4 regions of the Kitasatospora sp. NPDC093550 genome follow, and region 4 is predicted to be linked to each of the others. Evidence: riboswitches for the same ligand, from Rfam matches in the RefSeq annotation. Region 4 holds a riboswitch; each other region holds the start of a gene.
What was found. Region 4 has a riboswitch for cyclic di-AMP ahead of ACIRD3_RS31600 (NlpC/P60 family protein). Riboswitches for the same ligand answer to the same signal wherever they lie in the genome.
Positions count from the first base shown of each region.

Region 1: linked by a shared signal. The riboswitch ahead of ACIRD3_RS32925 (M23 family metallopeptidase) and the one ahead of ACIRD3_RS31600 (NlpC/P60 family protein) in region 4 are both predicted to bind cyclic di-AMP.
Region 2: linked by a shared signal. The riboswitch ahead of ACIRD3_RS02235 (hypothetical protein) and the one ahead of ACIRD3_RS31600 (NlpC/P60 family protein) in region 4 are both predicted to bind cyclic di-AMP.
Region 3: linked by a shared signal. The riboswitch ahead of ACIRD3_RS17860 (peptidoglycan DD-metalloendopeptidase family protein) and the one ahead of ACIRD3_RS31600 (NlpC/P60 family protein) in region 4 are both predicted to bind cyclic di-AMP.

Region 1 covers NZ_JBIWJF010000029.1:25,317-32,259, reverse strand. Annotated here, with positions in the region: gene ACIRD3_RS32955 (DUF742 domain-containing protein) at 1-237, opposite strand, end outside; gene ACIRD3_RS32950 (roadblock/LC7 domain-containing protein) at 234-647, opposite strand; gene ACIRD3_RS32945 (sensor histidine kinase) at 698-1,912, opposite strand; gene ACIRD3_RS32940 (TetR/AcrR family transcriptional regulator) at 2,485-3,051, opposite strand; gene ACIRD3_RS32935 (alpha/beta fold hydrolase) at 3,092-3,919, opposite strand; gene ACIRD3_RS32930 (YiaA/YiaB family inner membrane protein) at 4,046-4,336, opposite strand; cyclic di-AMP (ydaO/yuaA leader) riboswitch at 4,534-4,692, shown strand; gene ACIRD3_RS32925 (M23 family metallopeptidase) at 4,705-5,553, shown strand; gene ACIRD3_RS32920 (hypothetical protein) at 5,665-6,540, opposite strand; gene ACIRD3_RS32915 (GNAT family N-acetyltransferase) at 6,583-6,943, shown strand, end outside.
Region 2 covers NZ_JBIWJF010000001.1:521,819-528,761, forward strand. Annotated here, with positions in the region: gene ACIRD3_RS02200 (Pr6Pr family membrane protein) at 1-420, shown strand, start outside; gene ACIRD3_RS02205 (GNAT family N-acetyltransferase) at 454-951, shown strand; gene ACIRD3_RS02210 (SDR family NAD(P)-dependent oxidoreductase) at 1,067-1,831, opposite strand; gene ACIRD3_RS02215 (TetR family transcriptional regulator) at 1,970-2,590, shown strand; gene ACIRD3_RS02220 (alpha/beta hydrolase) at 2,860-4,002, shown strand; gene ACIRD3_RS02225 (phenolic acid decarboxylase) at 4,070-4,399, opposite strand; gene ACIRD3_RS02230 (hypothetical protein) at 4,453-4,689, opposite strand; cyclic di-AMP (ydaO/yuaA leader) riboswitch at 4,838-5,003, shown strand; gene ACIRD3_RS02235 (hypothetical protein) at 5,004-6,302, shown strand; gene ACIRD3_RS02240 (hypothetical protein) at 6,388-6,943, opposite strand, start outside.
Region 3 covers NZ_JBIWJF010000010.1:33,888-40,830, forward strand. Annotated here, with positions in the region: gene ACIRD3_RS17840 (DUF3037 domain-containing protein) at 1-68, shown strand, start outside; gene ACIRD3_RS17845 (MarR family winged helix-turn-helix transcriptional regulator) at 171-626, shown strand; gene purB (adenylosuccinate lyase) at 722-2,152, shown strand; gene ACIRD3_RS17855 (MFS transporter) at 2,194-3,648, opposite strand; cyclic di-AMP (ydaO/yuaA leader) riboswitch at 4,045-4,225, shown strand; gene ACIRD3_RS17860 (peptidoglycan DD-metalloendopeptidase family protein) at 4,228-5,178, shown strand; gene ACIRD3_RS17865 (DUF2470 domain-containing protein) at 5,647-6,366, opposite strand; gene ACIRD3_RS17870 (RidA family protein) at 6,578-6,943, opposite strand, start outside.
Region 4 covers NZ_JBIWJF010000026.1:33,502-40,444, forward strand. Annotated here, with positions in the region: gene ACIRD3_RS31585 (glycosyltransferase 87 family protein) at 1-1,011, shown strand, start outside; gene ACIRD3_RS31590 (hypothetical protein) at 1,107-2,273, opposite strand; gene ACIRD3_RS31595 (NlpC/P60 family protein) at 2,309-3,355, opposite strand; gene ACIRD3_RS31600 (NlpC/P60 family protein) at 3,581-4,702, opposite strand; cyclic di-AMP (ydaO/yuaA leader) riboswitch at 4,713-4,866, opposite strand; gene ACIRD3_RS31605 (NlpC/P60 family protein) at 5,204-6,241, opposite strand; gene ACIRD3_RS31610 (NYN domain-containing protein) at 6,440-6,943, opposite strand, start outside.

The sequences.
Region 1 (6,943 bases), on a different contig from region 4:
GACGCCGAGCGGCAGCCCCAGGTGGGCCGCCACCTCGGCGATGGACAGCAGGCTGTGGCAGAGCCCGAGGATGCGCCGGTGCTCCCGGTTCAGCAGGGCGTGCTCGGGCAGTTCCGGGGGTTCGGGCAGTTCCGATCGTCCGGGTAAGGCGCTGACCAGGCTCTCCACGGCCAGCTCCGCCCGAGTGGGGCGGCTGCGCCCGCCGGTGATGACGTACGGCCGGACCGGGCCGCTCACCGGTGGCCCCCCGCCGCGTGGTCGACGCGCGGCGGGCTGGTGAGGTGGGTGCCGATCCGCTCGACCAGGACCTGCATCTGGTACGCGACCAGGCCGGCGTCCACCGCCTCGGTGGTCACCACGGCCAGGTGCGCCCCGGCCCCGGCGGCGACGATGAAGAGGTAGCCGCCGCCGTACTCGATGATGATCTGACGGGTGGCGCTGCCCGGCCCGCCGAAGCCCGTCGCGACGCCGCGGGCCAGCGACTGCAGGCCGGAGCAGGCGGCGGCGAGGCGCTCGGCGTCGTCGCGCGCGATGCCCGCGCTGCGGCCGATCTCCAGGCCGTCGTTGGAGACGACGACGGCGTGCTGGACCTGGGGGACGGCGATGATGTCGGCGAGCAGCCAACCGAGATCGGGGGTGGTGGTCATGGGAGTCTCCGGAGCGCTGGGGAAGTCGGGGGAAGCAGAGCGGGAAACGGTCAGGGGGAGCCGGGCGGGGACTGGCCCCGGGCCCGGGCGGCCGATCGGCCGCTGGCGGTCCCGGCCTGGAACATCGCCATGAACGCCTGCGCGTCCCGGGCCGAGCGGTACGGCGGGTCGGCGGGCGGCGGGGGAGCGGCGTGCTGGGCCGGGCGTTCGGCGCGGTCGCGCCGGTGGCTCCGGCGGGGCAGCGGCGGCGGGGTGTCGCCGGTGCCGGGGGTCCGGCCGGGCGGTGGGGTCTCCACCAGGGGGTGACCGGCGGGAGAGGCCGGCCGGGGATCCGGGGTGAACGCGCGGTCGTCCGGCCCGAGACCGGGGACGGTGGGCGGCAGCGGCTCGGTGAGCAGCGCGTTCGGCAGCAGCACGACCACCCGCACCCCGCCGTACGGCGAGGGCGCGGAGCTGAGGGTCACCCGGAAGCCGTACTGCTCGGCGAGCCGGCCGACCGCGGCCAGGCCCAACTGCGGTACCTCGCCGAGCCGGGAGACCTCCAGGGTGCTGCCCCCGGCGAGCGCGGCGGCGGCCTTGGCGACGGCCTGCTCGGGCATGCCGACGCCGCCGTCGTCGATCTCGATGACGGCGCCGTTGTGCACCGGCATGAGGGTGACGAACACCTGGGTGCTGGGCGGGGAGTAGCGGGTCGCGTTGTCCAGCAGCTCGGCGATCGCGTGGATCAGTGCCTCGGCCGCGGCGCCGACCACCGCGGTCTCGATCCGGGTGCGGACGACGACCCGCTGGAACGGCAGGATGCGCGACTGGGCGCCGCGCACGACGTCCTCCAGGGTGACCGGTTCCGGCCAGTGCCGTCCGGCCCGCGCGCCGCACAGCACGGCCAGGGTCTGGGCCAGCCGGGCCTGTTGGGCGGCCGCGTGGTCGGCCTTGAGCAGGCCCTCCAGCAGGGCCGGGTCGTCGTGGGTGCGTTCCATCTCGTCCAGCAGCGCCTGCTGGTCGTGGGCCATCACCAGGATCCGGCGGGCGACGCTGAGGAAGGCCCGCTGGGTGGAGGCGGTGAGCTCCTGCTCCTGCTGGACGGCGGCCAGTTCGGCTCCGCGGCGGGAGAGTTCGGTGCTGAGCTGCTCCTGCAGCCGGTCGAGTTCGCGCTGCAGCCGGGCGGAGCGGCGGCGGTGGGTGACGGACACGGCGTGGTAGCGCGCGGCGGCCACGAGGGCGAGGACGGCGAGTACGCCGGTTGCCGTTACGGACCACTGAGTCATCGTCACGCGGCGAATTCTAGGGTGATGATCCTACGAAGGTGTGAACGGATCTCGCCAAGTGACCGGATCTCGTCAATATCGAGTCAATCCGGCCTCAATCCGGCCTCGTTCGCCCCCGACCACCCCGCCTGGCGGTGCCTCGGAACGGTGTCACCGGGCCACCCGCGCCACGGCGAAGTCACGCCTGATGGCCGATTCGCGCTCCGGGATGTGTGGGGTGTGTGTGCAAGGTGTTGCGGAAGTTGTGACATCCGGTGCAGGAGCAGCAGGGGCACGCCGTCCGGCCGGGACCGCCGCTCGGTCACGTCCAGGGTGAGCGGACCGGCCGGGCGCTCCAGCGCGGGCGCCGGCCCGATCAGCCCCGGCCCGGTCTGCCGGGTCCACGGCTCCAGCCCGCCGAGCGTCCGCTGCACCGACTCGTCGTAGTCCCCCTCGCGGTCCTCGACCAGACCGCCGGCGTACACCGGCCGGGGCATCCAGCCGTCCCGGCGGCAGTGCGGCATGCCCGACTTCTGGTGCACGTCTCTCGGTCGGAGGCCCTGACGGGCGGCTTCTCGTGTGCGGGGGGCTCCTCAGGCCGGCCAGGTGCGGAGGCCGGTGGTGAGGGTGGTGATGAGGCGGTCCTGCGTGGTGGTGAGGTCTTCGGCGAGTTGGAAGGCGCCGGCGGTGGTGAGGGAGGCGAATCCGTGGGCGAGGGAGCGGACGGTGCGGGCGGCGTGGATCGCCTCGGAGCCGTCGAGGCCGTACTCCCGCAGGACGGCGACGATCACGCCGACGAGCCGGGCGGCGGCCCGGGCCAGGTCGTCGTCGAGTTGCGGGGCCTGGGGGAGGGCGTTGTAGCGGTGCGGGTGCTCGACGGCGTACGCGTGGTAGGCGCGCAGGACGGCGGCGACGGCGCCGTCCCCGCTGCGGCCGACGGCGGCGTCCGCGAGGCGGTCGGCCAGTTCCTCGGTGACCCGGACGGCGATCAGCCGCCGGAGTTCGGCGAGCCCGCCGCTGACGTGCTTGTACAGCGAGGGGGTGGCGACGCCGGCCCGGGCGGCGACGGCGGCCAGGGTGAGGGCTTCGGCGCCCTGGTCGTCGATGAGGGCGAGGGCGTGGTCGACGACCTGGTCGGGGGTCAGTCCTACGCGGGGCATGGTCGGGTCTCCGTACGGAAGCGGGGCGGGGGCCGGTGGCTCAGGCGAGTTCGGCGAGGAAGGGCAGCAGGGCGTCCGCGGTGGCCTGCGGGTTGTCGGCCATCGGGTAGTGCCCGGATCCCTCGATCATCGCCTTCCGCGCGCCCAGGGCCGCGACCTGCCGGTCGGCGAGGAGTTCCGGCTTCGGGAAGTCGGGGTCCTTGCTGCCCATGACCACGAGCGCGGGGCACCGCACCGCGGTGGTCCAGCCGGTCGGCGCCGAGTCGCCGGTGACGTACCCGCGGGTGGCGGTCTTCCGGCCGGGGGTGCGCAGGGCGGCGACCAGTCCGTTGACGTAGTCGTCGAAGTCGGCGGGCTTGGCGCCGGGGAAGGCCATCCGGCGCAGGTAGAAGCCCCAGAAGGCGGGCCAGTGGACCAGTGCCGCGCCCATCAGGCCGAGGACGCCGCGCATCAGGGTGCCGGGCTGCGGGTTCTCGACGAAGGCGTCGATCAGGACGATCCCGGCGATCCGCTCGGGCGCGTCCCCGGCGGCCTTGACCACGGTCGCGCCGGTGTACGAGTTGCCGGCGAGGACGGCGCGCCGGATGCCGAGGTGGTCGAGCAGGGCGAGGACGTCGCCGGCGATGGCGGCCGGGCCGTAGTCGTCCCAGGCGATGGAGGAGTCGCCGAAGCCGCGCAGGTCCATGGTGATGACGCGGTGGCCGGCGGCGACGAGCAGCGGGCGCAGGTGCCGGTACGCGGCGCGGCTGTCGAGCATTCCGGGGAGCAGGACGACGGGGGTGCCGTCGCCCTGGCGGGTGTCGTCGAAGGCGATCCGCCCGCCGGGGACGGTCAGGTACTGGGTCTCCGGGGTGATGGTGGCGTTCATGGTGGGCCTCCTCGGTCCGCTGCTGCGGTGCATCGGCGGTGCTGCCGATAGCCATAAAGCTAAGGCTAATAGCCTTAGCCGTCAAGCCCTCGACCGACCGAGGAGAGGGGGGAGGGGGTCCGGGTCTCAGACCCCCTCGACCTTGAACGGGTCGTGCTCGCTGAGCAGCTTCTCCAGCCGGGCCTGGTCCACCCGGCTGACGATCTCGGCGGACTCGTTCCGGTCCCGGATCACCTTCGCCAGGGTGAACGCGGAGGTGACGGTGTAGAGGAGCCCGATCCCCAGGAACGCCCGGGTCCAGCCGCCGACCGGCAGGTAGGCGATCCCGACGGCGAGGGCGATGCCCGACAGGGCGAAGGAGAGGACGGCCTGGACGTAGTACGCGGCCGTGGTGCGGTTCTTCATCGGTGCGCTCATGGCGTCAGGATGCGGCCGCCGGGTCGGGCCGCACATGAGTAGGAGTACTCAGATGGGGTGCTCGTATGAGGGGGTCGTTCGTTGACGTCCGATCACCTGCTCCCCAGCGGTCCCGGACGGATGGCTTGGAATCAGGGCGTCCTAGGATTAACGTCTGATAACGCAGCGCGGTCGTCAACGCCGTACCCAGACGGCACCGTGCGCCGTCGCCTAATCCCGCCGGCCGGCCTCCGGGCAGGTCAGGGAGCCGGGGAACCACGTTCCTTGGGGTGAATCGGCGGGGCTCCGGCCCGGCCGTAGGAGACCTTCCTGCTCCGAACCCGTCAGCTAACCCGGTAGGCGCGAAGGAAGGAAAGGAGCGCGCCTCCGTGGCGTCGACGCACACCCCGGCACACCCGGCCGGCCCCGCAGCCGGTACCCAGCTCCTCGACCACCCCGGTCCGGACGGGCCCGAGTCCCCCGGTCCCGAGTCCTTCGGTCCCGAGGCCGAGACCAACCGCCACCGGATGCCGCGTCAGACGCGCGGAGCCTCCCCGCTGCTCGGCGTCACCGCCGTCGCCGCCACCCTGGGTGCCACCGGCTTCGCCTCGGCCACCCCGGCCGCCGCCCCCGCCGTCGAGGCCCCGGACGAGAGCCCGGTCGCCCTCTCCGCCGACCCCGGCCTGGCGCTCGCCGCCCGCATCCAGCAGCAGGCCGACAGCCAGCGCACCGCCGCCGAGGAGACCGCCCGCGTGCAGGCCGCGCAGGAGGCCGAGGCCAAGGCCGCCGCCAAGGAGGCCGAGGCCAAGCGGGCCGCCGCGGAGGCCGAGGCCAAGCGCGCCGCCGCGCTCACCCTCCCGGTGAAGGACTACCGGCTCTCCGCGCACTACGGCCAGAGCGCCCGCTACTGGGCCAACCTGCACACCGGCCTGGACTTCGCCGCCGACACCGGCACCCCGGTCTACGCGCTCGGCCAGGGCACCATCACCTCGGCCGGGTGGTCCGGCTCGTACGGCTACCGGATCGTCGAGACCCTGCCCGACGGCACCGAGATCTGGTACTGCCACCTCTCCTCGATCATCAAGGGCTCCGGCGGGGTCACCGCCGGCCAGCAGATCGGCAAGGTCGGCGCGACCGGCAACGTCACCGGCCCGCACCTGCACCTGGAGGTCCGCCCGGGCGGCGGCGCCCCGGTCGACCCGGAGCCCTGGCTCCAGCAGCGCGGCCTCACCCCGTAACGACGCCCGAGAGCCCCGGCCGCCCGGAAGCCCCCGGCGCCCGAGGCCCCCGGACACCGAGAAGCCCCCGGCCGCACGCGACCGGGGGCTTCTCGCGCCGTCGCGCCGCTCTCACTCCTCCGCGGGCAGCTGCGCCAGGTACGCGTCGATCTCCTCCGGGCCCGGCTCCGGCGCCAGCTCCGGGAACTCCTCCAGCAGCAGCCGCGGCAGCCCCGGCACCGTCCACTCCCCGAACAGGTCGAGCGCCGCGCCGGCCGCCGCCTCCTCGAACTGCCCGAAGTCCCCGGCCAGTTCGTCCGGCATAGGCCGCCCGAGCGCGGTCAGCTCGGCCAGGTTCCGGTAGCTGCGCCGCATCAGCCCCTGCTCCAGCAACCGCCGGGCGCCGTCCGTGGCCATGCCGACCGACAGCACCCGGCCGGGCCCCCAGCCCTGCTCGTCCGGCTCGTCCAGCCAGCCGGCCGGTGCCAGCGCCTCGAACGCGGCGAGCCGCTCCTCCTCCGCGAGCCCGCCGAAGCCGACCAGCCAGTCCCGCACCGCCTCGCCGTCCGCGACGTCCACCCCGTGCGCGTGCAGCAGCAGTGCGTACAGCCGGGGCCAGGTCACCAGGTCGGCGCGGCGCAACAGCCCGGCCGCGACCTCGCCCTGCCACTCGGCCTCCGCGTGCAGCCGCTCCTGGCGCTTGGCGTTGAGCCGCCGGGCGGCCCGCTGGTGGTCGACCAGCAGCCGGACGGCGTCGCCGTACGCGAGCGGGTCCGCCTCGGGCGCGGGTTGGACGTACAGGTGGAGCCGCTCGTAGAGCAGGTGCTCCACCGCGTTGGAGGTCAGTTCGGGCCAGCCGTCGTGCATCCTGCCCTCGCCCAGCTCCAGCAGCGCCAGCACCGTGCGCAGCGGCTCCTCGGCCACCGGCGCGCGGCCCTGCTCGGCCGCCCAGGCGAGCAGGTCGGCGGCCCTGGTGCGCGGGGCGAGCCGCAGGTCATCGTCGTTCATAGTCCGAACGGTAGCCGTCGGGGGCGGGTAGGGTCGGCAGCCATGGTCCCCGTACGACTCACCGGCCCCCGCCTGGCCATCCGCGAGTACCACCACACCGATGGCGACGTGGACGCGCTGCACGCGCTGTTCGGCGACCCGGAGGTGACCCGTCACCTGCCCTTCGCACCGCACGACCGCGAGACCTGCGCCGACCAGATCGAGCTCTACCTGGAGGAGGCGATGGCCGAGGAACGGGACACCTACCGGCTCGCCGTCACCAGGCTCGCCGACGCGCCGGACCCACAGGACGCGACCCCGATCGGGCAGGCCTCGCTCACCCTCGACGGGCACCGCTCCGCCGACCTCGGCTGCGTCCTCGGCCGCGAGTCCTGGGGACGCGGCTACGCGGGCGAGATCACCG
Region 2 (6,943 bases), on a different contig from region 4:
ATCACCGGGCTGTTCTACGGCACGCTGCTGGCGACGTACCCGGAACAGCTGGTGATCCCGTGGGTGAGCGACGTGGCGCACCGGGTGATGCCCCTGCTCGCGTTCGCCGACTGGCTGATCGACCCGCCGGTCCGGCGGATCCGTCCGGTCGTGGTGCTCGGCTGGACGGCGTTCCCGCTGCTGTACCTGACGTACGCGCTGCTGCGCGGCCACGCCGTCGACTGGTACCCGTACGTCTTCCTCGACCCGAGCAGGCACGGCGGCTACCGCCGGGTGGCCGGGGCCTGCTTCCTGATGACGGCGGCCTTCCTCCTGGTCGGCGCCGCGGTCGCCGCGCTGGGCAACGCTGCCGCGGCCCACCGCGACGCCCGTGACGGCACCGTCCCGAGGGGTCGTCACGCCCGCGCCGGAACGGGCTGACGGGCACCGCCCGCGCGCTCTACGGTGATCGGCATGGTGACCCTCCGGACCCTCACGACCGCCGACTGGCCGCTCTGGCGGGACCTCCGCCTCGCCGCCCTCACCGACGCGCCGCACGCCTTCAGGTACGGCCTCGCGGAGTGGCACGACGGCGGCGAGCAGCGCTGGCACGCCCGCCTCCACCTCCCGGGCGCCCACCACGTCGCCGCGTTCCTGGCCGAGGAGCCCGTCGGCCTCGTCGGGGGCCTGCGCGGATCCCCGGACGGCGTACGGGAGCTGCGCTCGCTGTGGGTCGCCCCGCAGGCGCGCGGCCGGGGCGTCGCGGACCTCCTGATCGAGGAGGTGGAGCGGTGGGCCCGCAGCACCGGCGGCACCGCCCTCCACCTCGCCGTCCTCCCCGCCAACGCTCCCGCCCTCGCCCTGTACCGCCGCCACGGGTTCACCCCGGTCACGCCCGTCACGCCCGCCGCCTCCGTGGAGCCCGCTGCCGGGGCCGCCGAGGAGGTCCTGCTGTCCAAGCCGCTCCACTGAGCGCCGGGCCGCCTGGAACGGAAGCCCGGGTACCGGAAAGCCCGAGCGGGGCCCGTGCCGCTCGGGGGCGGAGGCGGCACGGGCCTTGCCGTCGGGGCCGGGGAGCGGGCGGGGGTCACATGTGGGTGCCGCCGTCGATGCGGATCTCGGTGCCGGTGACGAAGGCGCCGTCCTCGGAGGCGAGCATTGCGATCACGCCGGCCACCGTCTCGGGGCCCGCGAAGCCCTGGCCGAGGGCGGGGGAGAGCTTGGCGAGCAGGCTGAAGTCGGCGTCGGCGGGCAGGCCGGGGTTGTTGGTCATGCCGCTGTCGATGCTGCCGGGTGCGACGCAGACCGCGCGCAGGCCCTGCTTCGCGTACTCCGAGGCGATGGCGTGGGTGAAGGACTGGATGCCGCCTTTGGTCGCGGCGTACGCGGCCATGTAGGGGTGGGCGAAACCCGCGGAGGTGGAGCTGAAGTTGACCACCACGCCCCGGCCGGTGGCGAGCAGGGCGGGGAGCGCCTCGCGGGTCATCAGGAAGGTGCCGGTGAGGTTCACCGCGAGGAGCTTGTTCCAGAACTCCAGGGTGGTCTCGTGGGTGTGCGAGGAGCGGAGGATGCCGGCCGCGTTGACCAGGACGTCCAGGCCGCCCAGGGCGGCCACCGCTTCGGCGACGCCCGCGACGACGGCGGTCTCGTCGGAGATGTCGAGGACCCGGATGGTCAGCCGTTCCGCGGTGCCGTCCGTGGCCGCGCGGTCCAGGGTCTTCTTCAGGCCGTCCTCGTCGACGTCGACGGCGACGACCTTTCCGCCCTCGGCGAGGATCCGGTGCACGGTCGCCCGGCCGATGCCCGAGCCGCCGCCGGTGACGAGGACGTTCCGTCCGCTGAAGCGCTCCATGGTGGTACTCCGTTCGTTCGTGGTCTCTCGACCTCAAGAGACACGGTACGCCTATGTGGCACATCGTGCCAATAAGGCTGGACGTGCCATGTCGGCGCTTCGCGCCACAGTGGCACCTGCCCGCGTAGGCTGACCCCTGTGACCGGACGCCCGACCCTGAACCAGCGCCGCCGTGACGCCACCCGGCTGGAGATCGCCCGCACCGCCGCCGCGCTCTTCGCCGAGCAGGGGGCGGAGGCCACCACCGCCGAGGAGATCGCCCTCGCCGCGGGCATCTCGCTGCGCACCTTCTACCGGTACTTCTCCGTCAAGGAGGACGCCGTCGCGCCGCTGCTCGCGGCGGGCGGGCGGCAGTGGGTCGACCGGCTCGCCGACAGCCCGGCCGACCTGCCGCTGCGCGAGGCGCTGGAACGGGCGGCGGTCGCGTCGCTGACGCCGGGCGACGAAGCGGGCGCCGAGATGATGCGGTGGACCCGCAGCCTGCTGCGCGACCCGCGACTGGAGGGCACCTGGCAGCGCGTCCACGCCGACTCGGAGGAGCGGCTGCGCGTCGTCCTCGCCGAACGCTGCCCGCAGGGCGTCGACCCGCTGGAGATCCGGCTGGCCGCCGCCTCCGCGACCGCGGCGATCCGGGTGGCCCTGGAGCAGTGGGCCGCCTCCGATGCCGCCGCCACCGGCCCCGGCTCCCCGCAGGACCTCGGCGCGCGCTGCGTGCGCGAGCTCACGGCGGGACTGCGGCTCTGGGAGCAGGTGTCCTGAGCGCCCGGGGGGCAGCGTCGGGGGCCTGGGGGCCACCTCCCGTGTCGCGGATGACGGCTGACAACGTTCAGATGACAGATTTCAGATGACAGATTTCGAAATCTGTCATCTGAAATCTGTCAGCCGTCCCGCGAGCTCCCAGGCGCCCGTCAGCCTTCTCCCAGGCGGCGCTAGGGTTGATCCTCGTGCCCCGGCGGGGAACCGGGGTGACCTCCTCGGATGTCCCCAGCGGAGGGGACCGGAGTTCGAGGCGTGGGAGCAAGTAGGACATGGGTCTGACGAGCCACAAGGTGCTGGCGCTGACCGTATTGATCGCCGTCGTGGTGATGGGGGGAACGGTCTGGCTCTGGCCAAGGCTGGCCAGGAAGACCTGGCAGGCGGTGCTCGGCCGGATCGGCGCCCTGCTCGCCACCCAGCTCACGGTCCTCGCGGCGCTCGGCCTGGTGGCGAACAACTACTTCGCCTTCTACAGCAGTTGGGACGACCTGCTGGGTACCGGTGACACCGGCCCGGTGGTGATCCACAACAAGGCGGACGCCTCCGGGCGCCTGCTGGTGGAGACCGTCGGCCACGCAGCGGTCAAGGGCGGCGGCGCGATGGGCCGTGAGCCCAGCCAGTCCGGCGAGATCCGCAAGGTCCGGATCGACGGTGCGGTCAGCCGCCTGTCGACCGAGGGCTACGTCTACCTGCCCCCGCAGTACTTCCAGCCGGAGTACGCGCGGAAGCAGTTCCCGGCCGTGATCGTCAGCACCGGGTTCCCGGGTATCGCCGAGAACCTGATCACCCGGTTCAACTACCCGGGCGCGGCGCTCAAGCTGCTGCAGGAGGGCCGGATGCAGCCGACCGTCATGGTGCTGATGCGCCCGTCGCCCGCGCTGCCGCAGGACACCGAGTGCGAGGACATCCCGAACGGTCCGCAGTCCGACACGTACTTCACCAAGGACGTGCCCTCGGCGATCCAGGCCAGCTTCCGGGTCTCGTCCGACCCGCAGGCCTGGGCGTTCATGGGCAACTCCACCGGCGGCTACTGCGCGCTCAAGCTGGCCATGCGCCACCCCGACGTCTTCCCGACCGCCGTCGCCCTGTCCGCCTACTACGACGCCGCCGACGACCCGACCACCGGTGACCTGTTCGGCGGCAGCAAGCAGCGCCGCGACGAGGCCAACCTGATGTGGCGGCTGAAGAACCTGCCGGCGCCCAAGGTGTCCGTGCTGCTGGCCGGCACCAAGAAGGGCGACGGCGACTACCGCCGGGAGACCGAGGCCTTCGTGGACGCCGCGCAGAGCCCGATGAAGGTCTCGTACAGCATGCTGGAGAACGGCGGCCACAATTTCGAGACCTGGAGCGCGCTGCTGCCCTCCTCGCTGGAGTGGCTGTCCCAGCACCTCAAGGTGCCCGACCAGACCGTCTGACGGACGGGCGCGCCAGACGACCGAACCCCCGGGGCCGCGGGCCCCGGGGGTTCGGTCGTCACCTGGCTCAGGCCACCCGCTCCAGCGTCCCTGTGTGCAGCTGACCGACCCGGCCGCCCTCGCCCTCGAAGGTCCAGAAGGCCCGGATCGTGAGCTTGTTGAGGTCCATCACATGGCTGACGGTGATCCCGCTCTGCTCCGTCCAGCTGATGAAGTAGATCTCCGGCGCGACCTCGGCGACGTGCAGCCGCACGTCCTCCCACTGGCCCGCGGACTCGCCGAGGCCCTCCCAGCGCAACCGCGTGCCGTCGGCCGAGTAGGTGTTGCGGAAGGCCGCGCCGTTGTCGGCCCGGAAGACGTAGGTGCGGCCGGCGAAGGCGGGCAGGGGCGCGGTCATGGTGGGGCGGCTCCTCGTTTCGGGATCGGTGCTCTTGTGCACTGCGGAAGATGTCAGGCCTCAAATTTATCCGACCGGGCGCACCCGGTCCGGATCTTTGCCGCAGGACGGATCACCGCGCCGCCGGGCACGATGCCCGGCTGTTCGCCCGGCTCCACGCCCGGCTGTTCGCCCGGCTCCACGCCCGGCTGTTCGCCCGGCTCCACGCCCGGCTCCACGCCCGGCTCCACGCCCAGCACCGCATGTCGCGTCACGCCGGCCGTGCCCGGAGTGATCAACTCAGCCGCCACGCAGCGTCGTTGATCGACACCGCTGTGAGCTGCGCGACAACCACCCCGGAGGAGTTGTCCGTTCACGCACGGCCTGCCTAGCCTGCAACGGCGTCCGCCTCTCGCGGACCCCGCCGCCGGGACGCCTAGTCCCGTCCACCCGCCGGCGGGTCACCGAGCACCACAGCGGACGGGAGCGGGGGAACCAAGGTCGGCGCCCGACCCGTGCGCACGCGCGCGCGGGCCGAGGCTAGGGGTGAAGCCGCTCCACAGGCGGCCGGGCAACTGCAGCCCGAACCCGACAGCTAACCTCGCAGGCGTCGCAGAGGTGACCCATGCCCCAGCCTGCCGCTGCCCGGCGCCGCGCGCCGCGCCACGCCCGCCCCACCCACCGCGGCCGCAACGCCGCCTTCGCCGCCACCGGGGCGCTCGCCATCAGCGGCGCCGGACTGCTCGGACTGCCGTCCGTCACCGGTGCCCAGGCCGCCACCGCGCCGACCGTCACCCAGGACCGCCTCGCCCCGGCCACCATGGTCGCGGGGAAGGCCACCACCGCCTCGCTCGCCCTGCACTCCTCGGCCTGCTTCACCGCGAAGACCGTGGGCGTGGGCGTGCGCGACGCGCGCGGCACCAACCTGGACTTCCCCGGCAACGCCTCCAACGTGCAGATCTGCCCGAGCGGGGTCAACTTCACCAGCGCCGCGCGCACCCTGCCCGCCGGCACCTACACCCAGTTCGGCTTCTGGCAGGACCTCGGCGGCGCCTGGCACAACCTGCCCTCGCAGCAGCTGGTGGTCTCGTCCACCGCCACCCCCGCGCCCACCCCGACCCCCGCGCCGACCTCCACCCCCACCCCGACCTCCACCCCCACCCCGACCTCCACCCCCACCGCGAGCCCGAGCGCCACGGCGAGCCCGAGCGCCACGCCGGCGCCGTCCTCCCCGGTCGCCGGTAAGTCGCTGACCTGGTCCGACGAGTTCAACGGCGCGATCTCCTGGGGCCAGCGCTGGGTCGGCGACAAGAGCACCGCGTACAAGTACGGGAACCACAACCCGGACGACAACAAGCTCGACTGGCTGAACAAGAACAACGTCAGCGTCGCGGGCGGGGTCGCCACCTTCACCGCCACGTCCGGCGGACCGGCCCTGGAGAACGGCAAGCAGTCCTGGAACACCGGCTTCCTGACCACCGAGGGCTCCAGCGAGGGCTTCCAGGTCAAGACCGGCGACTACGCCGAGACCCGGGTCAAGCTGCCCGCCGGCACCGGTGCCTGGCCGGCTCTGTGGACCTGGAAGAACGGCAACGGGGAGATCGACTCCTTCGAGTACCACCCCGACAACCCGAACCTGCTGGAGCTGACCAACCACGTCAACCCCGGCAACCCGAAGTACTACACCGACGCGAGCGCCATCGCGAAGGACCAGTGGGTGACCATCGGCACCTACTACGGCGCGACCTCGGTGGACTGGTACGTCAACGGCGTCAAGGTCTTCTCGGACGGCAAGGGCGTGGGCGCCAACTGGTCGGCGTACCTGATCCTCAACCTCTCGGTGTGCGCGGGCCAGTACCACCCGGCGCCGCAGGGGACCGCCCCGATCACCATGGCGGCCGACTACGTCCGCGTCTACCGGTGACGGGTAGCCCGTAGGACCGTCCCACCGGTCGCCGGAAGCCGGCAGCCGCTCACCGGCGGCCGGTGACCGGTGGGACGGACGTGGTTCAGGAATCCTGGACCGGCTCGACCACTTTGAGGTCGAACGGCGCGCGGTCGTTGTCCGCGTTCCGGTCGTCCGCGCTGCGCACCGCCACCCAGCCCTGGTACGTCCCCGGCGCCAGGTCGGAGCTCACGTCGACCGGGACGAGGGCGGTCGCGCTGCGCCCGCTCCGCAGCCCGGCCCCGAAGACGCAGCGCACCCGGTGGCCGTTCTGGAACACCTCGCAGTCCTTGGGGAAGTACGGGCCGTGCGGCGTCACGCCCTCCGGCAGGGTGACCACGACCGTGAACGGGGAGGCGGTGGTGTCCGGGCCGAGGTTGTCGACGAAGGCGTGGATGGTCGTGGTGCCGCCGGGCGGTGCCGGGTCCGGATCGAGCTGGACCACCTCCAGGTCGGAGTCGGACGGCTTGGCCGCGAGGGCCGGCAGGGTGGACGCCTCGGGCGCACCCGGCGCACCCGGCGCACCCGGCGCACCCGGCGCCACGACGTCCACCGCCGGACGGGGCTCCGGCCGGCGCAGCGCCCAGGACGGGCCGGTGGCGAGCATCGCCACCGCGCAG
Region 3 (6,943 bases), on a different contig from region 4:
TGCACACCGGGCTGACCGCGGACCCGGACGCGGAGCTGCGGCGGCTGTTCGACCAGCTGGTGCTCTGAGTCGAACGGGGAAGCGGCCGGAGCGGCGGCGTGAGGCGGCTCGCGGACGGTTGCCCCGGTCAAAGCTTGAGTTGCTGAAGCACCTGGTCGTACCCTGAGCCCATGGGTTCGACAGCGACGACGACCGTACCGACCAACGCCGAGCTGATGGAGGCGTTGGCCGCCGTCGGCGCCGCGTACTTCCAGGACTTCGCGGCGGCCGCGGCCCGGCACGGGCTCTCCTCCTCGCAGGCCAAGGCGCTGGGCGCGGTGCAGGAGCCGGTGCCGATGCGCGCGCTGGCCGGACGGCTGGGCTGCGACGCGTCGAACGTCACCGGGATCGTGGACCGGCTGGAGTCGCTGGGCCTGGCCAACCGGGAGGCGGCGGCCGGTGACCGCCGGGTGAAGATCGTGGTGATCACGGCCGAGGGCCGGGAGATCCTGAGCCGCATCCGCAGCGAGATGGGCCGCACCCACCAGGCCTTCGAGGCGATGACCGACGAGCAGCGGATCGCCCTGCACTCGATCTGCACGCAGGTGCTGCCGGTGCTGGCGGGCCGCACGGTCGGCGCGCAGTAGCCCGCACGGCCGGCGCGCAGTAGCGCCAAGACTCTACGGGCGTAGCGCGTTGGCGGCTGCAGGCGGCGTGACCTCGGCTGTTAGGCTTGCGAAGCGTGAGCGCGAAGCCCCAGATCCCCAATGTCCTGGCCTCCCGGTACGCCTCGGCGACCCTGGCCCAGCTGTGGTCCCCCGAGCACAAGGTGGTCCTCGAGCGCCACCTGTGGCTCGCCGTCCTGAAGGCCCAGCAGGACCTCGGTGTCGAGGTTCCGGCGGACGCCGTCGCCGACTACGAGCGGGTGATCGACCAGGTCGACCTCGGCTCGATCGCCGCCCGTGAGCGGGTCACCCGCCACGACGTGAAGGCCCGGATCGAGGAGTTCAGCGAGCTCGCCGGCCACGAGCAGATCCACAAGGGCATGACCTCCCGGGATCTGACCGAGAACGTCGAGCAGCTGCAGATCCGCCAGTCGCTGGAGCACGTGCGCGACCGTACGGTGGCCGTGCTGGTCCGCCTGGCCAAGCTGGCCGCCCAGCACTCCGAGCTGGTCATGGCCGGCCGCTCGCACAACGTGGCCGCGCAGGCCACCACCCTGGGCAAGCGCTTCGCCTCGATCGCCGACGAGCTGCTGGTCGCCTTCCGCCGCCTGGAGGAGCTGATCGCCCGCTACCCGCTGCGCGGGATCAAGGGCCCGGTCGGCACCGCCCAGGACATGCTGGACCTGCTCGGTGGCGACACCGAGAAGCTGGCCGAGCTGGAGCGCCGGGTCGCCGGGCACCTCGGTTTCGACCACGTGCTGACCAGCGTCGGCCAGGTCTACCCGCGCTCGCTGGACTTCGAGGTGCTCACCGCCCTCGTCCAGCTGGCCGCCGCGCCGTCCAGCCTGGCCAAGACCATCCGCCTGATGGCCGGCCACGAGCTGGTCACGGAGGGCTTCAAGGAGGGCCAGGTCGGCTCCTCCGCGATGCCGCACAAGATGAACACCCGCTCCTGCGAGCGCGTCAACGGCCTGGCCGTCATCCTGCGGGGCTACGCCTCGATGACCGGCGAGCTGGCCGGCGACCAGTGGAACGAGGGCGACGTCTCCTGCTCGGTGGTGCGCCGGGTCGCGCTGCCGGACGCCTTCTTCGCCTTCGACGGCCTGCTGGAGACCTTCCTGACCGTCCTCGACGAGTTCGGTGCCTTCCCCGCCGTGGTCGAGGCCGAGCTGGACCGGTACCTGCCGTTCCTCGCCACCACCAAGGTGCTGATGGGCGCGGTGCGCGCGGGCGTCGGCCGGGAGACCGGGCACGAGGTCATCAAGGAGCACGCCGTCGCCTCCGCGCTGGCGATGCGCGCGGGCGCCCGGGAGAACGAGCTGCTGGACCGCCTGGCCGCCGACGAGCGGATCCCGCTGGACCGGGCCGCCCTGGACGCGCTGCTGGCCGACCGGCTCTCCTTCACCGGTGCGGCCGGCGCCCAGGTCGCCGAGGTGGTCCGCCAGGTGGAGGCCGTCGCGGCCGCCTACCCGGAGGCCGCCAAGTACGCGCCGGGCGACATCCTCTGAGAGGTCGGTCTCCCCTGCGGCGTCCGTGAGGTGACGTCGCGTCAGTTGTCGGGCGAGGGCCCCGCCGCCGAACCGGTGGCGGGGCCCTCGCGCGTCTGGACGTGGCCCGGGTCGTACGGCGGGGTGGTGGTGCCGCAGGGCCAGTCGCAGTTCGGCTCGGCGACCGGCTGCTCCTCGGGCGCCAGCACGTTGCCCCGGACGGTGGCGAAGGCGATCAGCCCCCCGCCCGCCAGCAGCCCCGCACAGATCAGCATCGCGGTGTGGAAGGCGGAGTCGACGGCGGACGGCACCCGGTAGTCGTCGCCGCTCAGTCCGGCCAGCGCCGGGAGCGCCGCCACCGCGAGCAGGCCGGCCGCGCGGGCGGCGGCGTTGTTGACCCCGCTGGCGATGCCCGCGTGCCGGACCTCGACGGCGGCCAGCACGGTGGCCGTCAGCGGCGCGACCAGCAGGGTCATCCCGCAGCCCATCACCGTGACGGCGGGCAGCACGTCCGTCCAGTAGGAGGAGCCCGGGCCGGTGCGGAGCATCAGCAGCACCCCGACCGCGCACACCATCGGGCCCACGGTGAGCGGGATCCGCGGGCCGATCCGCTTGCCGAGGCGTCCGGCCCGCGCCGACAGCAGCAGCATCAGGATGGTGATCGGCACCAGCGCGAAGCCGGAGACCAGCGGCGAGAAGCCGGCGACGATCTGCAGCTGCACCACCAGCAGGAAGAACACGCCGCTGAACGCCGCGTACACGCAGAGGGTGACCAGGTTCACGGCGGTGAACAGCCGGGAGGAGAACAGGCCGAGCGGCAGCATCGGTTCGGGCGCCCGGCGTTCGACGGTGACGAAGGCGACCCCGAGCAGCACGCCGATCACCCCGCTGACCCAGACCGCGGGGGACACGCCCTCGCCGGCCGCGGTCAGCGCGTAGGTGATCGCGCCGAGGGCGAGGGCGGCGAGCGCCGCGCCGAGCACGTCGAAGCGGCCGGTGGCGCTCTCGTCCCGGCTCTCCGGTACGGACCGGGTGGTGACCGCGATCACGGCCGCGGCGAGCGGCAGGTTCAGCAGGAAGATCCAGCGCCAGCCGGGGCCGTCCACCAGCCAGCCGCCGAGGAAGGGGCCGACCGCGGCCGACACCCCACCGAGGCCGGACCACAGCCCGACCGCGGCCGAGCGGTCGTCAGGGTGGAACACCGCCTGGAGCATGGCGAGCGAGCCGGGGGTGAGCAGTGCCCCGCCGATGCCCTGGACGGCGCGGGCGGCGATCAGCACCTGGATGTTCGGCGCGGCGGCGCAGGCGGCCGAGGCGACGGCGAACCAGACCACGCCGATCAGGAAGACCCGGCGCCGCCCGTACCGGTCGCCGAGCGCGCCGCCGAGCAGGATCAGGCCCGCCAGGGTGAGCAGATAGGCGTTCAGCGTCCATTGCAGGGACGCCAGGGAGGCGCCCAGGTCGGCGCCGATCCGGGGCAGGGCGACGTTCACCACGGTGCCGTCGAGCATCGCCATGCTGGAGCCGAGCACGGTTGCCAGGAGTACCCAGCGACCCTGCGCGCTGCCCAGGCGCAGGGTGCCGGCTTCGGAGGTGGCCACGGCCCGATCCTGCGTCCTGCGGGGCGCACGTGACAAGGGTCACCGGAGGGCGTGTTGGTGCTGAGCGGTCCGTGCCCGGACGGTCGCACGGTGTCGCCGACGTCGGCGCAGGGTCGTGGATCAGTGGCGCGGGGTGAATGGATTGTGTACACACCGTGCAGCGGACCATTCGGAGGGTCACCGTCCGCCGGGGGGTCGTTGCCGATTCAAGAGATCGACATTGCTTCACCCGAACGGATGGGTTTTAGTTCAGCGACCGCCCGGCCAGTCCGGACGGATCCACCGGGTGGAACGCCGAGTCCTGCCGCTGCCCGGAGGTTCGAACTGAACTCTGTACGGCAGGAGCGGGGGACCCACAGGTAAGTCGCCGGACCGGAGTTCGCGCCTCAAGGCGCGGGCGTCCAGGGCCGGCTCGGGGTGAAGCCGCGCATGCGGCCGGGCAACTCCAGCCCGAACCCGACAGCTCACCTCGCAGGCGTCGGAGAGGAAACTTCCATGCCTGCTCAGGCTCGTCGTATCGCCCTGCCCCGCGCCGCCCGCATCGGCATCGCCACCGCCGTCACCGGCGTTTCCTTCGCCCTTCCGCTCGTCACCGCGATGAGCGCCCAGGCCCACACCGCCCCGGTCGCCCCGGTCGCCCCGGTCGCCGCCTCCAGCGCTGCCGCCGCCGCGGACTCCGCCGCCGAGGCCAAGCCGGCCGCTGCGGCCAAGGCCGCCGAGAGCTACCGCGTCGTCAGCGGCGACACCCTGTCCAAGATCGCCGACGCCAAGAACGTCGAGGGCGGCTGGCACGCGCTGTACGAGCAGAACCGCTCGGTCGTCGGTGCCAACCCGAACCTGATCTTCCCGGGTCAGCAGCTCGCGCTCACCGGCCACGCCGCCGCCCCGGCCGCTCCGGCCACCCAGGCCCCCGCCCCCAAGCCGCAGGCGAAGGTCCAGGTCAAGACCGAGGCCGCCAAGCCGTCCGCCCCGGTGCAGACCCAGGTTCAGACCGCCGCTCCGGCCCCGGCCGTGACCGCCGCTCCGGTCGCCGCGACCTCCGGCTACGTCGCGCCGCTGGCCAACCCGAAGCTCGGCACCGCCTACGGCGTGGCCGGCTCGATGTGGGCCTCCGGCCACCACACCGGCCAGGACTTCGTCGCCTCCACCGGCACCCCGCTGCGCGCCGTCGCCAACGGTGTCGTGGTCAAGGCCGGCAACGGCGGCGCCTACGGCAACGAGGTCGAGATCAAGCTCGCCGACGGCCACTACGCCGAGTACGCGCACCTCTCCGTGATCGGCGTGTCGATCGGTCAGACCGTGACCGTCGGCCAGCAGATCGGCCTCTCCGGCGCCACCGGCAACGTGACCGGCCCGCACCTGCACTTCGAGATCCGCACCGGTTCGGAGTACGGCTCGGACATCGACCCGGTCGCCTACCTGCGCGCGCACGGCGTCGCGCTCTGACCCTGCCGGGGTTTCAGAACCACCGCTGCTGCGGAGCGAATCGATCCTCCGGGATGGTCATGTCGGGTGACCGCTCGACCGGGTGATCGCCGCACAGTGGACATGGGCGCGGGACACGCCCAGGCCGGCCCGGCTCGTGGGACCAACCTCCCTCGCGAGCCGGGCCGGCCGCTGCCGTTTCCGGGGTGCCGGGCCCTCGGGGCCTTCGGGTGCGGGCGTCAACTTCGCTCGGTCGGTGGCCGGTTGTCGGATGGTCGGCTCGTTGCGCGGGGCGGTCGCGGCCTCCGCTGCTGTCGCGGGACAGCGCCCGTCCGGGCGGGAGCGTCGGGGCAGACGAGGGGGCCGGATGGCCGTCCGGGGGTGGTGTGGCGATCGGCGAGCGGTCCGCGGGAGTCGGATCGCACTGGAGGACGCGGTCGAGCGGTGCGTCCGCGGGGGCGGGAAGGGGGCGCGGTTGGTCCGGGCGGTTCAGTTGTGGTGGGCCGGGAGGCCGTACCGGGCGGCGGACAGCAGCTCGTGCATCCGCCGGCCGAAGTCCTCGGTGTCGCGGGCCGGTTCGGGGAAGACCAGGCGGACGTCGCGGTGGCCGTCCGGGTGGTCCAGGCGCAGCACCAGGCCGTGGCGGTCCAGGGCGAGCGGGCGGACGTCGGGGTTGCGGGCTAGCAGGGCCGGGTCGAGCAGCCGGGTGAGGGCGTCGAGCGCGTCGGGGTGCTCGTCGGCGACGTGGGTGAGCATCGCGGCCTCGTGGCGGGCCATCGGGTCGGGGGCGGCGAGGGCGAGCTCGGCGGCGGTGACCGCGCCGGTGCCGTACGGGGTGGCGAGGACGGCGTGGGCGACGTCCACGTGCAGGTGGACGCTGAGGCCGTCGTCGGCGAGGTGGGCCAAGCGCAGCCGGCCGGCCAGGGTGAGGCGGGCGCGGACGCGGTCGCGGACGGCGACGGGGGAGACGTCGGTGACGTCGAGGACGACGGCGAGGCCCTCGGCGGCGCGGGCGAGGGCCGTGGTGAGCGGCGCGTCCAGCGGGGCGCGCATCCGCAGGCGGGAGCGGTGGACGGAGACCGGGGTGTCCAGGTCGTGCCGCTCGCCCAGGGCGCGGACGGTGAGCGAGGAGGTCGTGCTGAGCAGGCTGAGGATCCGTTCGGCGGTGGTGGGCTCGGGGACCTCGGTGTCGCCGGTGGGCAGGCTCATGGACGGACCTCCAGTTGGTTAGGTGAGCCTAACCTAACGTTGGCGGTGGGGTGTGGCAAGCAGGGGTGGGGCCGGCAGGGGCGTGGCCGGCAAGGGGGCGGCGGGCGGGCGTGTGGCGGGCGGGGATGCGCGGCGGGAGCCCGGGTGTGCCGAGGGCCCGGACGCGGGTTCATCGAGGGGAGGCGTCCGGGCCCTGGAGGGTGGGGCGGCGTCAGGCGATGACGGCCTGGGCGTCGATCTCGACCAGCATCGGCTCCTGCGGGAGCTCGACGAAGACGGTGGTGCGGCAGGGCTTCACGCCGCCGGGCTCGATGTTCTCCTCGATGAACTCCGCGTAGACCTCGTTCATCAGCGGGAAGTCGGCGCGCTTGGTGAGGTAGACGCGGAACATCACCACGTCCTCGATGGTCGCTCCGCCGGCCTCGACGACGGCCTTGACGTTCTCCAGGGTGCGCCGGGTCTGCGCCCTCACGTCGCCGTGGTGGAGGTACTCGCCGGTCGCCGGGTCCTGCGGGCCCTGGCCGGAGACCTGGAGGATCGGGCCCTTGCGGACGCCCTGGGAGAACACCCAGGCGGG
Region 4 (6,943 bases):
ACCGGCCTGCGCCGGGGCCGGGCGCTGACCGGCGCCTGGATGTGGGTGGTGGGGGTCCCGCTGCTCGGCCCGATGATCTACAACCGCTTCGACGTCATCGTCACCGCGGTCGCCCTGGCCGGGCTGCTGGCGCTGATCCGCCGCCCGGCCGTCGGCGGGCTGCTGCTGGGCCTGGGCGGCATCGTCAAGGTCTGGCCGCTGCTCGGCCTGATCGGCACCCCCTCCGGCCGCCGTACCCGCCGTTCCTGGACGCTCGCGGGGGCCACCGCGGTCTCGATCGGCTTCCTGCTCGCGGCGGGCATGAACGGCGCCTTCGACTTCCTCGCCTTCCAGAAGGAGCGCGGCATCGAGGTCGAGTCGGTCGGCGCGCTGCCGCTGCACCTCGCCCGGATCGCCGGCGGCTGGGACGGCAAGGTCACCATGAACTACGGCTCCCCCGAGATGCTCGGGCCGTGGGTCCCGGTGGTCAGCAAGGTGATGATGGCCGGCACCGTGCTGGGCTTCCTCTGGCTGCTGCTGTGGCGCTTCACCTCCAAGCGCCGCAACGCGGCCACCATGTACGACGCGGCGCTCTGCGCGCTGCTGGTCTTCGTGGTGACCAGCCGGGTGATCAGCCCGCAGTACCTGGTGTGGCTGGTCGGCGTCGCGGCGGTCTGCCTGACCGTGCGCGGCAGCAGCCAGCGGCCGGTGGCCCTGCTGATCCTGCTCGCCTGCCCGCTGACGCTGGTCGAGTTCCCGACCATGTTCACCCAGGTCCTGGCCAGCGACCCGGGCGCGATCGCCGTCCTGGCGGCGCGCAACCTGCTGCTGGTGGCCGCCACCGTGCTCTCCTGCCTCCGGCTCTGGCGCTCCACCCGCGGCGAGGCGCCGCTGCCGGCGACCGTGGTGCTGGACCGCGAGCCCGCCGCGCTGCCGGCCTCCGGCTACCCGGTGCGTCCGGGCATCGCGTACGAGCAGGACCTGCTGGACGGCATCGACCGCCCCGGCGCCCCGGCCGAGCAGCGGCGCTGAGCCGGTCTCCCGGGGGCGTCCGGGGGCGTCACGGGTCCTCCGGGGTCCTGGGGCGTCAGGGGGCGTCACGGGTCCTCCGGGGGCGTCAGGGGGCGTCAGTCCTTCAGCGCCGCCACCTCGGCCAGCCACAGCCGGGTGAACTCGACCAGACCGACGCCCAGTTCCACCCGCAGCAGCCGGTCCGTACGGCGCTCGCGGTCCTCGCCCGACCCGTCGGCCGCGCCGACCGCCCGGTAGAAGGCGACCAGCCGCTGCGGGCCGTAGCGGCGGGCGATCAGCTCGCAGGCCAGCCAGGACTGCTCGTAGGCCTGGGCGATGCCGGTGGCACCGGCGGCGAAGGCCCCGTCCTCCGGCAGGTCGGCGGGCAGCCGCCCGGCGGCCACGTCCCGGGCCAGCTCGGGGGCGATCTGCTGCGGGCCGCGGCCGGAGTCGCGGTAGGCGGTCCAGTCGGCGACGCCCTCGGAGAGCCACAGCGGCGTCCAGGACCGGGTGTCGGACCTGGTCGCGACATGGGTGGCCTCGTGCGTGACGACCACCTGCCGACCGAAGCCGCTGAGCCGCCCGTACGCCTCGGGGTTGACCAGCACCCGGTCCGCCGGGGTGTGCCGGGGCGCTCCGGGGGCCGCCACGGTGACCGCCGCCATACCCGCCCAGTCGGCCGGGTCGCCCTCCAGCAGCCGGGCGAACTGCTCCTCGGTGGCGGGCAGTTCGAGCAGCAGCCGGCCGGCCCAGGCGTCACCCCAGACCTCCTCGACCGCGGGCACCGCCCGGTCCCCGACCGCGACCAGCCCGGCCGGGTCGGGGCCGTCGGCCGAGCCGAGCACCAGGCAGCGCTCGCCCGCCTCCGACCGCGCGGGCCCGAAGTCCCACAGCGCCGGCGGCCCGCTCGCGCTCTCCTCGCGCTCGACCCGCCAGCCGTCCTGGGCCCGGGCCAGCTCGATCCGGCGCGGGTACACCACGGGGTCGTCGTCGTACCCGGCGATCCGCACCGCCAGGTCGGCCGCGGCGGTCAGCCGGTCCGGGCCGCCGCCCGCGGCGAGCACCAGGTTGCGGTACGCCGCCGAGGCCACCGGCAGCCCCGACCGGGCGGGCAGCGAGCGCGCCCGCTCCGCGAGCACCGCCGCCACCTCCGCCCGCCGGTCGGCCTCCCGTCGGGCCGGTGCCGCCGCCGGGGCGAGCGGCGGCAGCGACAGCTGGGCCAGCCCCCCGGCGGCGAGCAGCAGCGCACCCCGCCGGGACAGCCCGCGGCGGGGTATGGGCACGGGGTCGGGTCCGGCGGTGCCGGACGGCGACGCGCTCAGAGCCGGACCACCCCCGAGACCGGCATGGCGTTGACGCTCTCGTAGCGCACCTTGGCGCCCGGGTAGGGGGCGTGCACGATCACACCGCCGCCGGCGTACATGCCGACGTGGTGCATGTCCCGGTAGAAGATCACCAGGTCTCCCGGTCGCGCTTCGGAGAGGTTGACCCGCTGGCCGGCGTACGCCTGGGCCTGCGAGGTGCGCGGCAGGGTCACTCCGGCCTGCCGCCAGCTGTAGTACATCAGACCGGAGCAGTCGAACGTACGGGGCCCGGTGGAGCCGTAGACGTACGGGGAGCCGATCATGCGGACCGCGGCGGCCAGCGCGGCCGCCCCGCGCTCGGAGGCGGGCGGGGTGGTGCCGAGGTCCAGCCGGTCGAGGCCGCGGGTGGCGCGCTGCTCGGCGTCCCGGGCGTCCTGGGCGGCCATCCGGGCCCGCTCGGCGCTGCCCAGGCCGTTGAGCAGCTTCTGCGCCGCGGCCAGCCGCTGCTGGATCTGCTGCTTGCTGTCGGCGAGCGAGCGGCGGGCCTCGTCCAGCTCGGCGAGCTTGGCGGTCGCCTCGCTGCGCCGCTGGTCGAGCCGGCGCTGGCGGGTGACCAGCTCGTGCAGCGTCTCCTGCTGCCGCTCCGAGGCCTGGCCCATCGTCCGGGCGCGGGCGAGGTAGCCCTCCGGGTCGGGGGACAGCATCAGCTGGGCGGTCTGGTTCATCCCCCCGCCGCGGTACTCGGCCCCGGCCACGGTCGCCAGGTCGCCGCGCAGCTCGTTGAGCTGGTCCTGGGCGACGGCGATCTCGCCCTGCAGGATCGTGGTCTCGCCCTGGAGCCGCCGCTGGGCCTCCTGGGCCGCGTTGTACTTCTCCGACGCCTGCTCGGCCTCGTCGTAGAGCTGCTCGACCTGCGCCTTGACGTCCTTGCGGTCCGCCGGGTCCGGGCTGCCGGGGGCGGCCTGGGCGCTGCCGCTGGTCGCCACGCCCAGCGCGGTGGTGGCGGCCGCCGTCAGGACCAGCGCACGGGCGAGCAGTTGGGAACGGCGGTGCACGGGCATGGCGGCAGCGGCTCCAATCCTGCGGCGCGGTCCCGCCGCCGCACCACTGCGGGCGGTCCTCAGCGGGAGTCCGGTGGCAGACGTTAGCGAGTCCGGGCAAGCGAGTCCAAACCCCTCCGGACCCGAATATTTGACCCGTAATCGGACATCAGCCCGAGCAGCCGACAAAGCCGCAGGCCCGGCCTTCCGTGACGGAAGACCGGGCCTGGTGGCGCGGAGCGGGGGTCAGACCCGCACGATGCCGGACAGCGGCATGTTGGTGACGGCCTCGTAGCGGACCGACGCGCCCGGCTTGGGTGCGTGCAGCACCTGGCCGCCGCCCGCGTAGATGCCGACGTGGTGGGCGTCCCCATAGAAGATCAGCAGGTCGCCGGGCTGGGCCTGGGACAGGTCGGTGCCGATCCGGGTGCCGGCGTGGGCCTGCTCCTGCGAGGTGCGCGGCAGCGAGACGCCGACCTGGTTGAACGCCCAGACCATCAGGCCGGAGCAGTCGAAGGAGCTCGGGCCGGTGGCGCCCCACACGTACGGGCTGCCGATCTTGGACGCGGCGGCGGACAGCGCGGCGGCACCGCGCGAGCTGCCCGGCGCCGGCGGCTTGGCGACCGGCGTGGACGTCGGCGTGGAGAGGTCGGTGCGGCCGTTGTCGCGCGAGGCGCGGTCGGCGGCCTGCTGCTGCGCCTTCACGGCGTCGGCCTGGGCCTTGGCGTCGGCGGCGGCCTTCTCCTCGGCCGCGCGCAGCGCCTGGCGCTCCTGCTCGGTCAGGGTGTTGAGCAGGTCCTGGGCGGCCTTCAGCTTGTTCTGGACCTCCTCCTTGGAGGCCTTCAGCTGCTGGGTGGTGGACTCCAGCTCGGCGAGCTTGCCCTGGGCCTCGGTGCGGTCCTGGTCGAGCTTGCGCTGCTGCTCCTGGAGCTGCTTCAGCTGGTTCTTCTGGGTGTCACCGGCCTGGTTCAGCGCACCGGCCTGGTTGAGGAAGTTGTCCGGGCTGGACGAGAACATCAGCTGGACGGTCGGGGATATCCCGCCGTTGCGGTACTGCTCCCCGGCGATCTCGGCGAGGCCGCCCTGCAGGTCGGTCACCTGGGCCTGCTGACGGGCCACCTGGTCCTGCAGGCCGGCGACCTGCTTCTCCAGCGCCTGCTGCTTCTCCTGGGCGGCGTTGTACTGCTCGGTCGCCACCTCGGCCTGCTCGTTGAGCTGGTCGACCTGCTCCTTGACCTGGTCCTTGGTCGGCTGCGGGTCGGCGTGGGCGCCGGACTGCGCGGAGAGGGCGACGGCTGCCGCGGCGACGCCGGTCAGGATCGAGACACGGGCGCGACTCGCGGGCTTGGGACGACGATGGGACGCCACGAAGGCGGACTCCTTCTTCCTACGTCCGCCTACCGGGTGAGCTGACGGGTTCGGGCCGGAAGCATGCCCTACGACGCCTCACGGCCGTTCCACCGGCCGACCTGGCGCCGATTCACCCCGGAGGAACGTGGTTCCCCGGCTCCGCTCCGCAGCGCCCCCGACCACTGGGCTCCCCTGTCGGCAGTCGCTTCGACCTGCCCCGCTGCCTCGCGAACTCGGCGGTAACCACCGCCGCCACCCTTGCTGGGTGATCGACAGTGCGGTGGTTCGGGGCACGACCCTAGTAACTGAACCGTGATCGGTTCAAATCCTTGTCAGAAAAAAGACGGAAGATTACCCAAGTTCTTTTGTGAAAATGACCGATGGTGACCGCCGCCGCACGCAAGGCTGATCAGGTCTCACCCAATGGTCGCGAAACGCTCGAAAACCCGAACGCCACCCCCGTCGGAGGGTGGCGCGGATCACAGGCCCCGGACAGCGGCCCGTCGGCGTGTCGGGGCGTCAGACCCGGCGGATCGTGTTGATGGGCATCGCGTCGGCCTTCATCACCTTCACCACGTCACCGGTGTGCGGCGCGTGGACCACCATGCCGTTGCCGATGTACATCCCGACGTGGTGCATGTCGCCGCCGTAGATGACCAGGTCGCCGGGCAGGGCCTGGTCCATCGAGGGCACCCGGGTGCCGTAGTGGCCCTGCTCCTGCGAGGTGCGCGGCAGCGAGACGCCGGCCTGGCCGTACGCCCAGACCATCAGGCCCGAGCAGTCGAAGGTGGTCGGCCCGGTGGCACCCCACACGTACGGCGACCCCTGCTTGCTCATCGCCTTGGCCACGGCCACGGCCGCGTAGCCGCTGGCCGGCGGCAGACTGCTCAGGTCGACCCGGTCGCTGCCGCGCGAGGCGCGGTCGTCCTGCGCCTGCTGGGCCTTCAGCGCGTTGCGCTCGGCCGCGCTGAGCGAGTTCAGCAGGTCCTGGGCCGCCTTCAGCTTGGTGTTGACGTCCGCCTTGGCCTGGTTGAGGTCCTTGGTGGTGGTGTCCAGCGAGGCCAGCACGGCGGCCGCCTCGGCCTTCTCCTGGTCCAGCCGGCGCTGCTGGTCCAGCAGGCCCTTGAGCGCCTCGGCCTGGGTGGTGCTGGCCTGCTGGACGGTGGAGGCCTTGTCCAGGTAGCCGGACGGGTCGGAGGAGAGCATCAGCTGGACGGACGGGTCGATGCCGTTGGTCCGGTACTGCTCGCCCGCCACCTCGGCCAGACCGCTCTGCAGCTGAGCCATCTGCTCCTGGCCGCGGGCCACCTGGTCCTGCAGCTGGTCGGCCTGCTTGCGCAGCTGGTCGGCCCGCTCCTTGGCGCCGTTGTACTTCTCCGCCGCCTGCTCCTGCTCCTCCTGGAGCTGGTCGATCTGCGCCTTGACGTCCGTTTTGTTCGGCTGCGGCGCGGCGTGCGCGGCCACCTGGGCGGAGAGGGCGACCGCGGTCGCAGCGGCAGCGGTGAGCACGGAGATCCGCGCGCGGCTCGGCTGCTTGGGACGGCGGTGGGAGGCCAAGGACCGGCTCCTTCTTCCATCGGACTCACCCGATTGGATGAGATTCCGGAAAATAGGTTTGACGCCAGACCCTAGTGAAGATCTACCCGTTTTGCCACTCCCCCGAAGGCGTGAACTCTGTTTCCCACACTGACTTCACCGGAAGCGCACACGACCGCACACCTGGTGCTGACCAGGCGTCATTCCGCCCGGAGACGCTCAGGGCCGGGCCAGCCGGTTGAGCAGCAGCACCGAAGCCACCGGGCGCGCGCCCGCCTTCCGCACGCCCTCGGCGACCTCCCGGTCGGCGGAGACCACCACCACCGGACGCCCCTGCGGCTCGGCCCGCACCAGACGGCGGATCAGCTCGTCAGCGGTCTCCCCGGTCCGGCTGAACCGCACCCGCACCCCGCGCGGCGGCGCCATGATCACCGGCACGTCGAGGTCCTGCCCGTCGAACACACAGGTGACCTCCGCCTGTGTGCGCTGGGCCAGCATCGCCAGCCCGCCCAGCAGCCGGATCCGCTGCTGCTCCAGCGGCAGCGTCGGATAACCGGTCTTGGTCACGTTGTAGCCGTCCACCACCAGGTGCACCTGCGGGATCGCCAGCAGCTGGTCCAGCAGCGCCGGGTCGTCCTCGGCCAGCCCGCGCCGCGCCACGTCGTGCGGCGAGGCCGCCCCCGGCACCACCGCCTCCACCAGGTCCGCCGGGCGGATCTGGGA